DNA from 3 places in the Pseudomonas sp. MF08831 genome. Region 2 is predicted to be linked to each of the others. Evidence: predicted binding sites of a transcription regulator. Region 2 holds the regulator's gene; each other region holds the start of a gene.

Region 1 (4,162 bases), on a different contig from region 2:
GTTGCTGCATGACGTGGTAATAAGGCGTTTGCACCAGGCCATAGCCCGCTTCGCAGGCGGCGAGGTAACCATCGGCACTGTTGACGGCAACCTGCTTGGGCAGGTCCACCAGGCGCAGCGCCTGCCCTACTTGAAACTCCAGGCCATAGCGCTTGCCACTGCTGCTGGAGAAGTATTCCACCACCTGGTGGCCGGCCAGCGCTTCCAGGTTGGCGGGCACGCCGAAACGCTGCAGGTACGCGGGGCTGGCACAGGTCACCTGATCCATCATTGCCAGCGGACGCGCCACCAGCGAGTCGTCCAGCGCCAGGCCACCGCGCAGCACGCAATCCACACCTTCGCGAATCAGGTCGACCGGGCGGTCGTTGAGGCCGATTTCCAGGTCGATGTTCGGGTAGCGAGTGGAAAATTCCGGCAGCGCGGGTATGACCAGAAATCGGCCGATGCCCGAGGGCATATCGACGCGTAATGTGCCACGCGGGCTGCCTCGGGTAGCGAACACCGCTTCGGTCTCTTCAAGGTCTGCCAGCAAGCTGACGCAGCGCTGGTAGTACGCGGCGCCATCCAGCGTCGGGCTGACTTGCCGAGTGGTGCGCTGCAGCAACTGCACGCCCAGGTGCGCTTCCAGTTGCTTGATCAGGATAGTGACCGAGGCGCGTGGCAGTTGCAGGCTGTCGGCGGCCTTGGCAAAGCCACCCAGTTCGACGATTCGGGTAAACACCCGCATGGCGTTAAATCGGTCCAAAGCCGGGCTCTCCCATGGCATTGTTTAGAAAATCCTAATAGTGATAGCGGTTTTAGCCGCTTTATCCCTCAGTTGTCGAGGAGAACAATGGGGGCCTTTCCCTTCCAAGGAGCTCTCCCGATGCATACTCGCCAACTCGGCAAAAACGGCCCTCACGTCTGCGCCATCGGCCTGGGCTGCATGGGCATGACTGATTTCTACACCACCGGCACCGATACCCAGGAAGCGATTGCAACCTTGCACCGCGCCCTGGAGTTGGGCGTCACGTTGCTCGACACCGCCGACATGTATGGCCCTCACACCAATGAGGCACTGATCGGCAAAGCCATCGCCGGCAAACGCGACCAAGTGTTTCTGGCGAGTAAATTCGGCTTTGTGCGTGACCCGGCCAACCCGTCGGCACGCGGTGTGAATGGCCGCCCCGAGTACATTCGCGAGGCCATTGACGGCACCTTGAAACGTCTGGGCATCGAAACGCTGGACCTGTATTACCAGCACCGCGTTGACCCCGACGTGGCAATCGAAGAAAGCGTCGGCGCGATGGCCGAGCTGGTCAAGCAAGGCAAGGTGCGTTACCTGGGCCTGAGTGAAGCCTCCGCGGCCAGCCTGGAGCGCGCGCACAAGGTGCACCCGATCAGCGCCCTGCAAAGTGAATATTCGCTGTGGAGCCGCGACCAGGAAGACAACGGTTGCCTGGCGGCCTGCCAGCGCCTGGGCATCGCCTTTGTGCCTTACAGCCCGCTGGGGCGCGGGTTTCTCACCGGCGCGCTGAAAAGTCCGGAGGATTTCGCCGCCGACGACTACCGCCGCTCCAGCCCGCGCTTTCAAGGTGAGAACTTTGCCAAAAACCTGCTGCTGGTGGAGCAAGTGAAAGCGCTGGCTGCGCAAAAAGGCGTGACAGCCGGGCAACTGGCGCTGGCCTGGGTGCTGGCGCAGGGTGATTACCTGATCCCGATTCCGGGCACCAAGCAGCGCAAATACCTGGAAGAAAACGTGGCGGCCGTGGATATCAGCTTGAGCCCTGCCGAATTGTCAGCGCTGACGTCGATCTTTCCGGCGGGCGCTACCGCGGGTTTGCGCTACACCGAAGCGTCAATGGGCCTGGTGAATAAATAGCCTGTGGTCAGGGCGCACCCACTGACGGTGCGCCCTGACCTTTCTTGCACGATGGTACCTCAAGCTCCTCCTTGCCAAGCCGATAGCCCGATGAAGCTCTAACACAGCCGCGTCGATAATAAACGCTTCGTAAGGACGACCTCATGCCCCCACTGCGCTCCATCCAAACTCGCTACACCCTGTTTCTGGTGCTGTTCGTCCTGGTGTTATTTGTGTTGACGGTGGTGGGGATCGGCCAGTTGGTCGCGCCCAAGCTGCGGCACACTGAAGAACAGGTGGTGCTCAACCGCATCGCGGAAGTAGCCGAACAGATTCAGGGCGAACTGAACAAGGTTCAGGCCCAGCAACGCAGCATCACCCAGACCATTCCCCTGCTCGACAGCGATGCCATCGACAAAGTCCTGCCCGGCCTGGTGGACCAGTACGGCGAGCTGAAAGTCTTCGGCGGCGGCATCTGGCCATTGCCGAATCAGCGCACGCCGGGGCGCAACAAGCACAGCACGTTCTGGCACCGCGATGCGTCGGGCAAGCTGGCAGTCAACACCTTCTGGAACAGCGACGCGGCGCCCAATTACTACGACCAGAGCTGGTACAAAGGCGGTCTCGCCTCACCGCGTGGCCAGTGCGCCTGGGCGGCGGCTTACAAAGACGACGCCAGCCAGGAGCCACGCACCAACTGCGCCATGGCCATCCAGCGCGACGGTGCCGCCTACGGCGTTGCCACCATTGACGTGACCCTGGGTTTCTTCAATGACCTGGTGGCCAGCAAAGAGACAGACATCGGCGGGCAGATGCTGATCGTCGAGGGCGACGGCAAGATCATCAGCAACAGCACGCGCATCAGCGGCCCGGTGGTGTTGAAAAACATCAGCGAATTGGCTGGCACCTCGGCGTTTGCCGCTCAGGTCAGCAAGGCCCTCGCCCACCGCGACCAGGCCCAGCGCGCCGAATTCGACAACCAGGGCGTGGCCAGCACCTTTTACATGCGCCCGATCGAGGGCACGCCGTGGTTCCTGGCTACCGCCCTGCCGACCTCGCTGATCACCGCTCAGCGTGATGATGTGCTCGGCAGCCTGGCCCTGTTGCAAATTCCCATGGTGTTGCTGCTGGTGCTGCTGGCGTTCTATGCCATCCGCCAACTGGTGCAGCGCATGAAATCGCTGAGCATCAATATCGACGCGCTGTCTGCCGGCGATGCTGACCTGACACGCCGCATCACCATCCGTGCCGAAGATGAAATGGGCGCTATCGGCCATTCGGTCAACCGCTTCATCATCTACCTGCAAAACATGATCGGTGAAGTGACGCTGGCCACGGGCGCCATGTCGACGGGGCTTGAGCAATTGCAGCAGACCTCGGCGCAAACCAACCGGATTCTGGTGCGGCATGCCTCGGAGACCGATCAAACGGTCACGGCCATCACCGAAATGAGCTCCACTGCCGACACCGTGGCGCAGAACGCCGCTGAAACCGCCTCCTTCACCCAGCGCGCCAACGAACACGCAGACCGCTCACGGGTGGTGGTCGGAGAAGCGTCCACCAGCGTCAGCGCGTTAATCGGCGAAGTGGCCAGCGCCACCCACACCGTGGAAAACATGCGCCAGGACGCTGCTCGCATCACCGAAACCCTTGGCGTGATCGGCGCAATTGCCGGCCAGACCAACCTTCTGGCGTTGAACGCCGCGATTGAAGCGGCGCGGGCCGGTGAGCAAGGCCGTGGTTTTGCGGTGGTGGCCGACGAAGTCCGGGCGCTGGCGGCACGCACCCAGGCCAGCACCTCGCAGATCAACGAAATGCTCGCACGCCTGACCACCGGGGTCAGTTCGTCGGTGACCGCCATGGAAAACACCCAGGCCAGTTGCCAGTCGGCCGCGGATGCAACCGCGCGAGTCAACACGGGCCTGGACGAGATGGCCGGCTCGGTCAGCCATATCAACAACCTCAGCACTCAAATCGCCACTGCCGCCGAGCAGCAAAGCGCGGTGACCGAGGAGATCAACCGCAGCATGGTGCAGATCCGACATATGGTCGAAGAACTGGTCGAAAGTGGCCACGCCACTGAAACCAATACACAAAGCCTGCTGGACGCCAATGGCCGAGTGATTGCGTTGATGAGTCGCTTCAAGGTGCGCTGATAAATGCATGAAACACTCCCGTGCAAAACACGGGAGTGCGACTATTCTGACAGCTCCTAGTGCAAAGTCTCGCCACACAGGAGGTGTGTCATGCACGCTGTCGAGCATTCGAGCCGCTTGGAGCGGATCATTCAGGAACGGTTTATCGAAGCCCCCATTGATGTCG
Region 2 (4,162 bases):
CCATCAGTCATGAATTACCGGTCGCCTACCTGACCGACGGGCCGCGGATCCCGGATGATCTCCATCTGCCGCGCCGTCATCAGTTGGTCAGCCGTGCTGTCAGCGTGCAAATGCAAGAAGAGCCTAGCGAGGAAGCGATGGCCGATATGTTCGCCGACCTTTACCACAACCCCGCCAAACGGGTCGGTTAAGGCCAGGATGAACACCATGAAATGTATCTACATCGATGGTCTGCAAGCGATTCACGCGGCCAAGCCATGTAGCCTGCGTCTAAGCAAGACAAGGTAAAGAAATAAAATGGGCAGCATGCATCCCGTACAGGTGATCGCGGTGACCGGCGGCAAAGGTGGCGTCGGGAAAACTAACGTGTCAGTGAATTTGTCCCTGGCCCTGGCAGAGCTTGGCCGTCGCGTCATGCTGCTGGATGCTGACCTGGGCCTGGCGAACGTCGACGTTCTGCTGGGGCTGACACCCAAACACACCCTTGCCGATGTGATCGAGGGCCGCTGCGAGCTGCGCGATGTGCTGCTGCAAGGCCCCGGTGGCATTCGCATCGTGCCGGCCGCCTCGGGCACCCAGAGCATGGTGCACCTGAGCCCGGCGCAGCACGCCGGCCTGATCCAGGCGTTCAGCGATATCGGCGATAACCTCGACGTGCTGGTGATCGACACCGCCGCCGGCATCGGCGAGTCCGTGGTCAGCTTCGTGCGCGCCGCCCAGGAAGTGCTGCTGGTGGTCTGCGACGAACCCACCTCGATCACCGACGCCTATGCCCTGATCAAACTGCTTAACCGTGACTACGGCATGAACCGCTTCCGCGTGCTGGCCAACATGGCCCAAAGCCCGCAGGAAGGGCGCAACCTGTTCGCCAAGTTGACCAAGGTCACGGATCGCTTCTTGGATGTCGCCTTACAATATGTAGGCGCAGTTCCCTATGACGAGTGTGTACGCAAGGCTGTGCAAAAGCAGCGTGCGGTCTACGAAGCGTTCCCTCGTTCGAAGTGCGCACTGGCGTTCAAGGCTATTGCCCAGAAGGTCGATACTTGGCCGTTGCCCGCCAACCCTCGGGGGCATCTGGAGTTTTTCGTCGAGCGATTGGTGCATCAGACGAGCGCAGGACCGGTGCTATGACATCCAGCGGCTACAACCTTTACAAAAAGTCGGCACGTGACAGCCAGGGCGAATTGATCGAGCGCTATGCGCCCCTGGTCAAGCGCATTGCCTATCACTTGCTGGCACGCCTGCCGGCCAGCGTGCAGGTCGAAGACCTGATCCAGGCCGGCATGATCGGTCTGCTCGAAGTGTCGACCAAATACGACGCGAGCAAAGGCGCGAGTTTCGAGACGTATGCGGGTATCCGTATCCGTGGCGCGATGCTCGATGAAGTGCGTAAAGGGGATTGGGCGCCGCGTTCGGTACACCGCAATACGCGCATGGTCAGTGACGCAATTCGCGCAATTGAAGCAAAAACCGGTCGTGACGCTAAAGATCATGAAGTTGCGGCCGAACTCCAATTGAGTCTCGACGATTACTACGGGATTTTGAACGATACCTTGGGCAGCCGCCTGTTCAGTTTCGACGACCTGTTGCAGGACGGCGAACACGAAGGGCTGCACGAGGACGGCGCGAGTGCTCATCTCGAACCGTCACGCGACCTGGAGGACGAACGTTTCCAGGGTGCGCTGGCGGAAGCGATTGCCAATTTGCCGGAGCGTGAGCGACTGGTGTTGGCGCTGTACTACGACGAAGAGCTGAACCTCAAGGAAATCGGTGAGGTCCTGGGGGTCAGCGAATCGCGTGTCAGCCAGTTGCACAGCCAGTGCGCAGCCCGCTTGCGGGGGCGATTGGGAGAGTGGCGCGCGCGCTGACAGGCAGTGTGGGGACACTGCAGACGCTACCGCGAAGGCTTCATGCCTTCGCGGGTTCGTACCGTGGTGCCCTGGGCAGTCCTTTTTGTGTAACGCCTGTTGATTGAAATGGCGCGTCCAGGTGCTGGGCGCGTTTAAGACTGCTTGGAGGTCGAATTGGACAAGAACATGAAAATCCTCATCGTTGATGACTTCTCAACGATGCGGCGGATCATAAAAAACCTGTTGCGTGACCTTGGGTTCACCAACACGGTCGAGGCGGATGACGGCATTACGGCGATTCCGATCCTCAACAGCGGGAGCATCGACTTTCTGGTAACCGACTGGAACATGCCGGGCATGACCGGTATCGACTTGCTGCGTCACGTGCGCGCCGATGAAAAACTGCGCAGCCTGCCTGTGTTGATGGTGACCGCCGAAGCCAAGCGTGAACAGATCATCGAAGCCGCCCAAGCCGGGGTAAACGGCTACGTGGTCAAGCCATTCACTGCACTGGCCTTGAAAGAGAAGATCGAAAAAATCTTCGAACGCATCGGTCATTGATGCTGCCACGGGGGAGCTATGGAGCATAAAGAAACGTCACAGGGCGACTTTGAGTCGACCCTGAAAAAGCATGCTCACCAGTTGGTCGAAAGCCTTGAAAAAGGCCAGTTCGGCGACGCGGTGCAGTTAATCCATGAGCTTAACCAGACCCGTGACCGCGGCCTGTACCAGGAAGTGGGCAAGCTCACACGCGAGCTGCACAGTGCGATCGTCAATTTTCAGATTGACCCGCACATGCCCCAGGCCGAAGAAATTTCGCAAATCACCGATGCCACCGAACGCCTGTCCTATGTGGTCAGGCTGACTGAGGCGGCGGCCAACCGCACCATGGACCTGGTGGAAAACGCCACGCCGCTGGTCAATGGCATGGCCACCGAAGCTCAGGCGCTCAGCGTTGACTGGGGCCGCTTCATGCGTCGTGAAGTGGGGGCTGAAGAGTTTCGTGAGTTGGCGCGTCGGGTTGACGCTTTTCTGTCACGCAGCGAGCAGGAAAACCGCACGGTTTCCAGCAACCTCAATGACATTCTGCTGGCCCAGGATTACCAGGACCTCACCGGTCAGGTGATCAAGCGCGTGACCCAATTGGTCACCGAAGTGGAAAGCAACCTGCTCAAACTGGTGCTCATGGCCGGCCAGGTAGACCGTTTTGCCGGCATCGAACATGACCGCGAAGCGATCCTCTCGGAAAAAGATCCACAAAAACATCTCGCCAAGGGTGAAGGTCCGCAGATTCATGCCGATAAACGTGAAGACGTTATGTCAGGTCAGGATGACGTAGATGACCTGTTATCCAGTTTAGGCTTCTAAGGAGCACCCACATGAGCTTCGGCGCCGATGAAGAAATCCTTCAGGATTTCCTTGTAGAGGCCGGCGAAATTTTAGAGCAACTGTCCGAGCAACTGGTCGAGCTGGAAAGCCGACCGGATGATGCGAACCTGCTCAATGCAATTTTTCGCGGTTTTCACACTGTAAAAGGGGGCGCCGGCTTCCTCCAGCTCCATGAGCTGGTGGAGTGCTGTCACATCGCCGAGAACGTGTTCGACATCCTGCGCAAGGGTGAGCGGCACGTCGACTCGGAACTGATGGACGTGATTCTCGAAGCGCTGGATGCGGTCAACGGCATGTTCAGCGAAGTGCGCGAACGTGCACCGATCACTGCGGCCACGCCGGAACTGCTGGCGGCCCTGGCACGCCTGGCAGAACCGGCCACGTCGGCGGCACCTGTGGCAGCGGCGCCTGAGCCGGTTGTCGAGGCTGAGCCGGATGTGACCGACAGCGAGTTCGAGCAGTTGCTCAACTCCCTCAGTGCGGTGAAGGCCGAAGCTGAAGCACCGCAAGCGCCCATTGCGCCTGCGGCGCCGACCAGCGAAGACATTACCGACGCCGAGTTCGAGTCCCTGCTTGACCAGTTGCATGGCAAGGGCCAGTTTGCCGCCGACGCCGTGGCACCTGCCGCTGCGCCGCAGGCACCAGCGGCGTCTGCCAACACCGACATTACCGACGACGAATTCGAAGCGTTGCTCGACCAACTGCATGGCAAGGGCACCTTTGCGGCCGAAGCCTTGCCGGAAGTCGCGGCCACCGCCACCGCCGCCGCACCTGCTGCCACGGCAGCACCGGCTGGCGACGGGCTGATCTCCGATCACGAATTCGAAGCCTTGCTGGATGAATTGCACGGCAAAGGCAAGTTCACCGAAGTGGCCCCGGCCGCCGCGGCGACTGCCACCCCGGTAGCCGCGAAACCTGCCCCA
Region 3 (4,162 bases), on a different contig from region 2:
AAATCCCAACATCACTGCCGCACCGAATCCGATGCCGACACGCCCGGCCATGCGCGCCTGCAGCAACTGTCCGGCGCCGTAATGCTGGCCGATGCGCATGGTGATCGCGTATGACATTCCCGCTGGCACCATGAACGCTACCGAGACGATTTGCAGGGCAATCTGATGCGCCGCCAGTTGCGTACTGCCCATGGTGCCCATGCACAGCGCCGCGAAGGCAAACAAGCCGACCTCCACCGCATAGGTGCCACCAATCGGCAAGCCCAGGCGCCACAGCTCGCGCAGATACAGGGTGTTGAGGCGCAGCAGGCCTGAACTCAGCGGGTAGGCAGCGTAAGCCCGGTTACTGCGGATGTACCACATCAGCGCCAAAGCCATGCTGTTGGCGACAATCGCAGTGACCAGGCCAATACCCATCAATCCCAGTTTCGGCAGGCCGAACATGCCTTCTATCAAGGCGTGGTTGAGGCAGTAGTTGAGCACCGTACCGCCCAGGCTGATCACCATCACTGGCGTGGCTTTGCCGATAGCGCTGGTAAAGCCGCGCAAGGCCATGAAGCTCAGGTAGCCGGGCAGGGCGAACGGCAGGATGGTCAGAAATTGCCCCGCCGCATGCACGTTGGTTTCGGTCTGGCCAAACATCAGCAATACGGGCTTGAGGTTCCACAGCAGCAAGCCGGCCACCAATGCCATCAGCCAGGCAAGCCACAGCCCGGCCTGGGTCAGGCGGGTGGCGCCTTCGATGTCGCCCGCGCCTTGGCGAATGGCCACAAGCGTGCCGACTGCAGCAATCACGCCGATGCAGAAAATCGCCACGAACGAATAGCTCGCTGCGCCCAGGCCGCCACCGGCGAGGGCTTCGGGGCTCAGGCGGGCCATCATCAGGGTGTCGGTCAGTACCATCAACATGTGCGCCAACTGTGAGGCAATCAACGGCCCCGACAGCCGCAGAATGGCCCAGAGTTCAGTACGCACCGGATGCTGCATGATCATCACGCTCAAAAAGTCAGAGGGTTGGGGAGGGGTTGATTCTCGGCGCTCCCAACGCATTACACAAAAGGATAAAAGCGATCGTTCGCATGATTAAAACTCATGGTAGGGTTTGGTCTTGCTCTGTCGGAGGTTCCCTATGCCACGTCGTCTTCCTCCGTTGTACGCCTTGCGCGCGTTTGAGGCCGCTTCACGGCACAACTCCTTTACCCGCGCGGCAGAGGAGCTGTCGATCACGCAAAGTGCCGTCAGCCGGCATATCCGCACACTCGAAGAGCATTTTGCCTGCCGCCTGTTCCAGCGCAGCGGCCGCAACCTGCAGCTCACCGAAGCGGCGCGCTTGCTGCTGCCCGGCGTGCGCGAGGGTTTTGCTGCGCTGGAGCGGGCCTGTCACACCCTGAATGCCGAAGACGACATCCTGCGCATGAAAGCGCCGTCGACCCTGACCATGCGCTGGTTGCTGGCGCGGCTCAGCCGCTTCCGGGCGTTGCAGCCGGGCAACGAGGTGCAACTGACCAGTGCGTGGATGAGCGTGGACGAAGTGGACTTCAACCAGGAGCCGTTCGACTGCGCGGTGTTGCTGAGTTATGGGCATTTTCCGGCGGACTGGGAAGCCAGTTACCTGTTCCCCGAACTGCTGATCCCCGTGGGCGCCCCCAACCTGCTGGCAGACGGGCCGTGGGACGTAACGCGTCTGGCGTGCGCTGAGCTGCTGCACCCCACGCCCGACCGCCGCGACTGGCGCAATTGGCTGCAGCGCATGGGGCTTGCATCTCAGGTCTCGCTCAAGGGCGGGCAGGTGTTCGACACGCTTGAGCTGGGCATGATCGCCGCAGCACGGGGTTACGGGGTGTCGATGGGCGATTTGCTGATGGTCGCCGAGGACGTGGCCCAGGGACGATTGAGCCTGCCGTGGCCGACCGCCGTGGCCAGTGGCGAAAATTACTACCTGGTGTGGCCGAGAACCCGCCCTGGTGGCGAGCGTTTAAGGCGTCTGGCGGAATTTCTTCAAGGTGAGGTCAAGGCCATGGAGTTGCCCCAGGTCGAGCGCCTTGACTGAAGCGTTACTGGCCTTTTATGCAATCGTATGCGCGATACCCCTGTGAATCGCTCAAGTATTCCCCGCGCCCGCCGAATAAGGTGTGTTGGAACTACCGTGCACCAACGTTTCCCACTAGATAATTTGCCGAGTAGCGCTATGAGATCAGGATGATCCTGGCCTCGGCCAGGAGCTGTCATGTCTCAACCTCGCGCTCGGATTGCCTCCCAGTTAGGCCTCGCATTAGCCGTGATACTGGCTGTCGTCATTAGCGGCAGTACGGTTTTCGCCTTGCGGTCGCTCGACTCCGCCAACCTCGACACCCGCGAGGAACACCTGGCCAGCGAAGCGCGTTTGCTCGCCGACCAACTCAATACCTTCCACAGCACCTTGCGCGAAAGTACCCAGCGTTTGAGCGGGCTGTTTGAAAAGCGCTTTGGTGCGGGGTTGAGTGTACGCGGCGAGCAGCAGGTCGCAGTGGCGGGTGTACAAACCCCGAGCCTGTTCATGGGCAACGACCTGTTGAACAACGATTTCGATGAGGTCGATGAATTCAAGGACACCTCCGGCGGCGTGGCCACCGTGTTTGTGCGCAGCGGCGAAGACTTTGTCCGCATCAGCACGTCCCTGACCAAACAAGACGGCAGTCGCGCCATCGGTACGGCGCTGGACCACCAGCATCCGGCGTATCAACGCCTGCTTGCCGGGCAAAGTTACGTCGGCCGCGCCGTGCTGTTCGACCGCTCCTACATGACCCAATACACACCGGTGCGCGATGCCGGCGGCAAAGTGATTGCGGTGCTGTTTGTCGGTTTCGACTACACCGATGCCCAGAACGCCCAGTTTGAAAACCTCAAGCGCTTCCGTATCGGCCAGACGGGTTCCCTTGCGCTGCTAGACGAACAGAAGCACTGGCTGGTGCCACCCGCCGGCGTGCAGGCACTGGACCAGGCGGTACCGGTGGTGCTCGACCTGGCCAAAAAACCGGGCGAGGGGCGTTTCTGGAGTGACAAAAACGAAGATTTCTACAGCGTCTCAGTGCCGTTTGAAGGCGGCCCGTGGTCGGTGGTGGCGAGCATGCCGAAATCCGAAATTCGCGAAGTGACCTGGGCCGTTGGTATTCGCCTGGTGATTGGCAGCGTGTTGGCAATGTTGTTCGCGGTGGGCGCGGCGGTCTGGCTGTTGCGCAGTAAGTTGCAACCCTTGAGTGACCTCGTGCGTCAAGCCGAAGCCCTCGGCGCGGGTGACTTGAGTGCGCGCCTCAATGTGTCCAGTAATGACGAAATCGGCCAATTGGCGCGCAGCTTCAACCAGATGGGTGAAGCGCTGTCGACCATGGTCTCGCATATCCGCAAGGCCGCCGAAGAGGTCAACAGCCGTGCCCAGGCATTGTCCGGTTTGTCGGGTGGCGCCTATGAAGGCATGGAGCAGCAGTCCGGCGAAATCACCAGCATGGCCGGCGCGGTAGAAGAGTTCAGCGCAACGTCGCTGAACATCGCCGACAACATGGGCAACACCGAGCGGTTGGCCCAGGAAAACGCCCAGCAAACGCGCATCGGCCGCACCTCGATGCAGGAGGCCTCGTCGTCGCTGGAACATATCGCCACCGCGCTGAACAGCACGGCCACGGTGATCAATACCTTGGGCCAGCGCTCCCAGGAAATCGGCGGGATCGTGGGTGTGATCACCTCGATTGCCGAACAGACCAACCTGTTGGCGCTCAACGCGGCCATCGAAGCCGCCCGCGCCGGTGAGCAAGGCCGTGGTTTTGCCGTGGTCGCCGACGAGGTGCGCAACCTGGCCTCGCGCACCCGCCAGGCTACTGATGAAATCTCCGGGATGATCCAGAGCATTCAGCAGGAAACCGGTAATGCCATCAGCACCATGGAACACGGCAATACGTTGATGCAGGAAGGCCTGTCGCGCAACGCCGACGTGGCTTCAGCCCTGGCGCGTATCGACGAGCAAAGCCGCTCGGCCGGTCAGCAATTTGCGGCAATTACCACGGCAACCCAAGAGCAGAGCAGCACCGCGACCTTGCTCAGCAGCAACCTGCAAAGCATTGCGCTGGCCAACAGCGAGCAGCGTGAAGTGGTGTCGAACCTGGCCGTTACCGCCAAGGAGCTGGAAACC

What was found. The regulator FliA, encoded in region 2, starts transcription of late flagellar genes. The targets are predictions, from matches to a motif close to CTAAAGTTTNNNNNNNNNNNGCCGNTAA.
Region 1: the regulator FliA is predicted to act here: its motif matches at 1,920-1,947, upstream of AC19YS_RS26020 (methyl-accepting chemotaxis protein).
Region 3: the regulator FliA is predicted to act here: its motif matches at 2,101-2,128, upstream of AC19YS_RS07505 (methyl-accepting chemotaxis protein).

What each region holds. Positions count from the first base shown of each region.
Region 1 is NZ_JCBCUX010000015.1:106,324-110,485, forward strand. Features, by position in the region: gene AC19YS_RS26010 (LysR family transcriptional regulator) at 1-745, opposite strand, end outside; gene AC19YS_RS26015 (aldo/keto reductase) at 866-1,861, shown strand; gene AC19YS_RS26020 (methyl-accepting chemotaxis protein) at 2,005-3,996, shown strand; gene AC19YS_RS26025 (SRPBCC family protein) at 4,087-4,162, shown strand, end outside.
Region 2 is NZ_JCBCUX010000016.1:130,132-134,293, forward strand. Features, by position in the region: gene flhF (flagellar biosynthesis GTPase FlhF) at 1-191, shown strand, start outside; gene fleN (flagellar synthesis regulator FleN) at 298-1,131, shown strand; gene fliA (RNA polymerase sigma factor FliA) at 1,128-1,868, shown strand; gene AC19YS_RS27105 (chemotaxis response regulator CheY) at 2,037-2,411, shown strand; gene AC19YS_RS27110 (protein phosphatase CheZ) at 2,430-3,218, shown strand; gene AC19YS_RS27115 (chemotaxis protein CheA) at 3,230-4,162, shown strand, end outside.
Region 3 is NZ_JCBCUX010000003.1:270,841-275,002, reverse strand. Features, by position in the region: gene AC19YS_RS07515 (NorM family multidrug efflux MATE transporter) at 1-993, opposite strand, end outside; gene AC19YS_RS07510 (LysR substrate-binding domain-containing protein) at 1,130-2,050, shown strand; gene AC19YS_RS07505 (methyl-accepting chemotaxis protein) at 2,228-4,162, shown strand, end outside.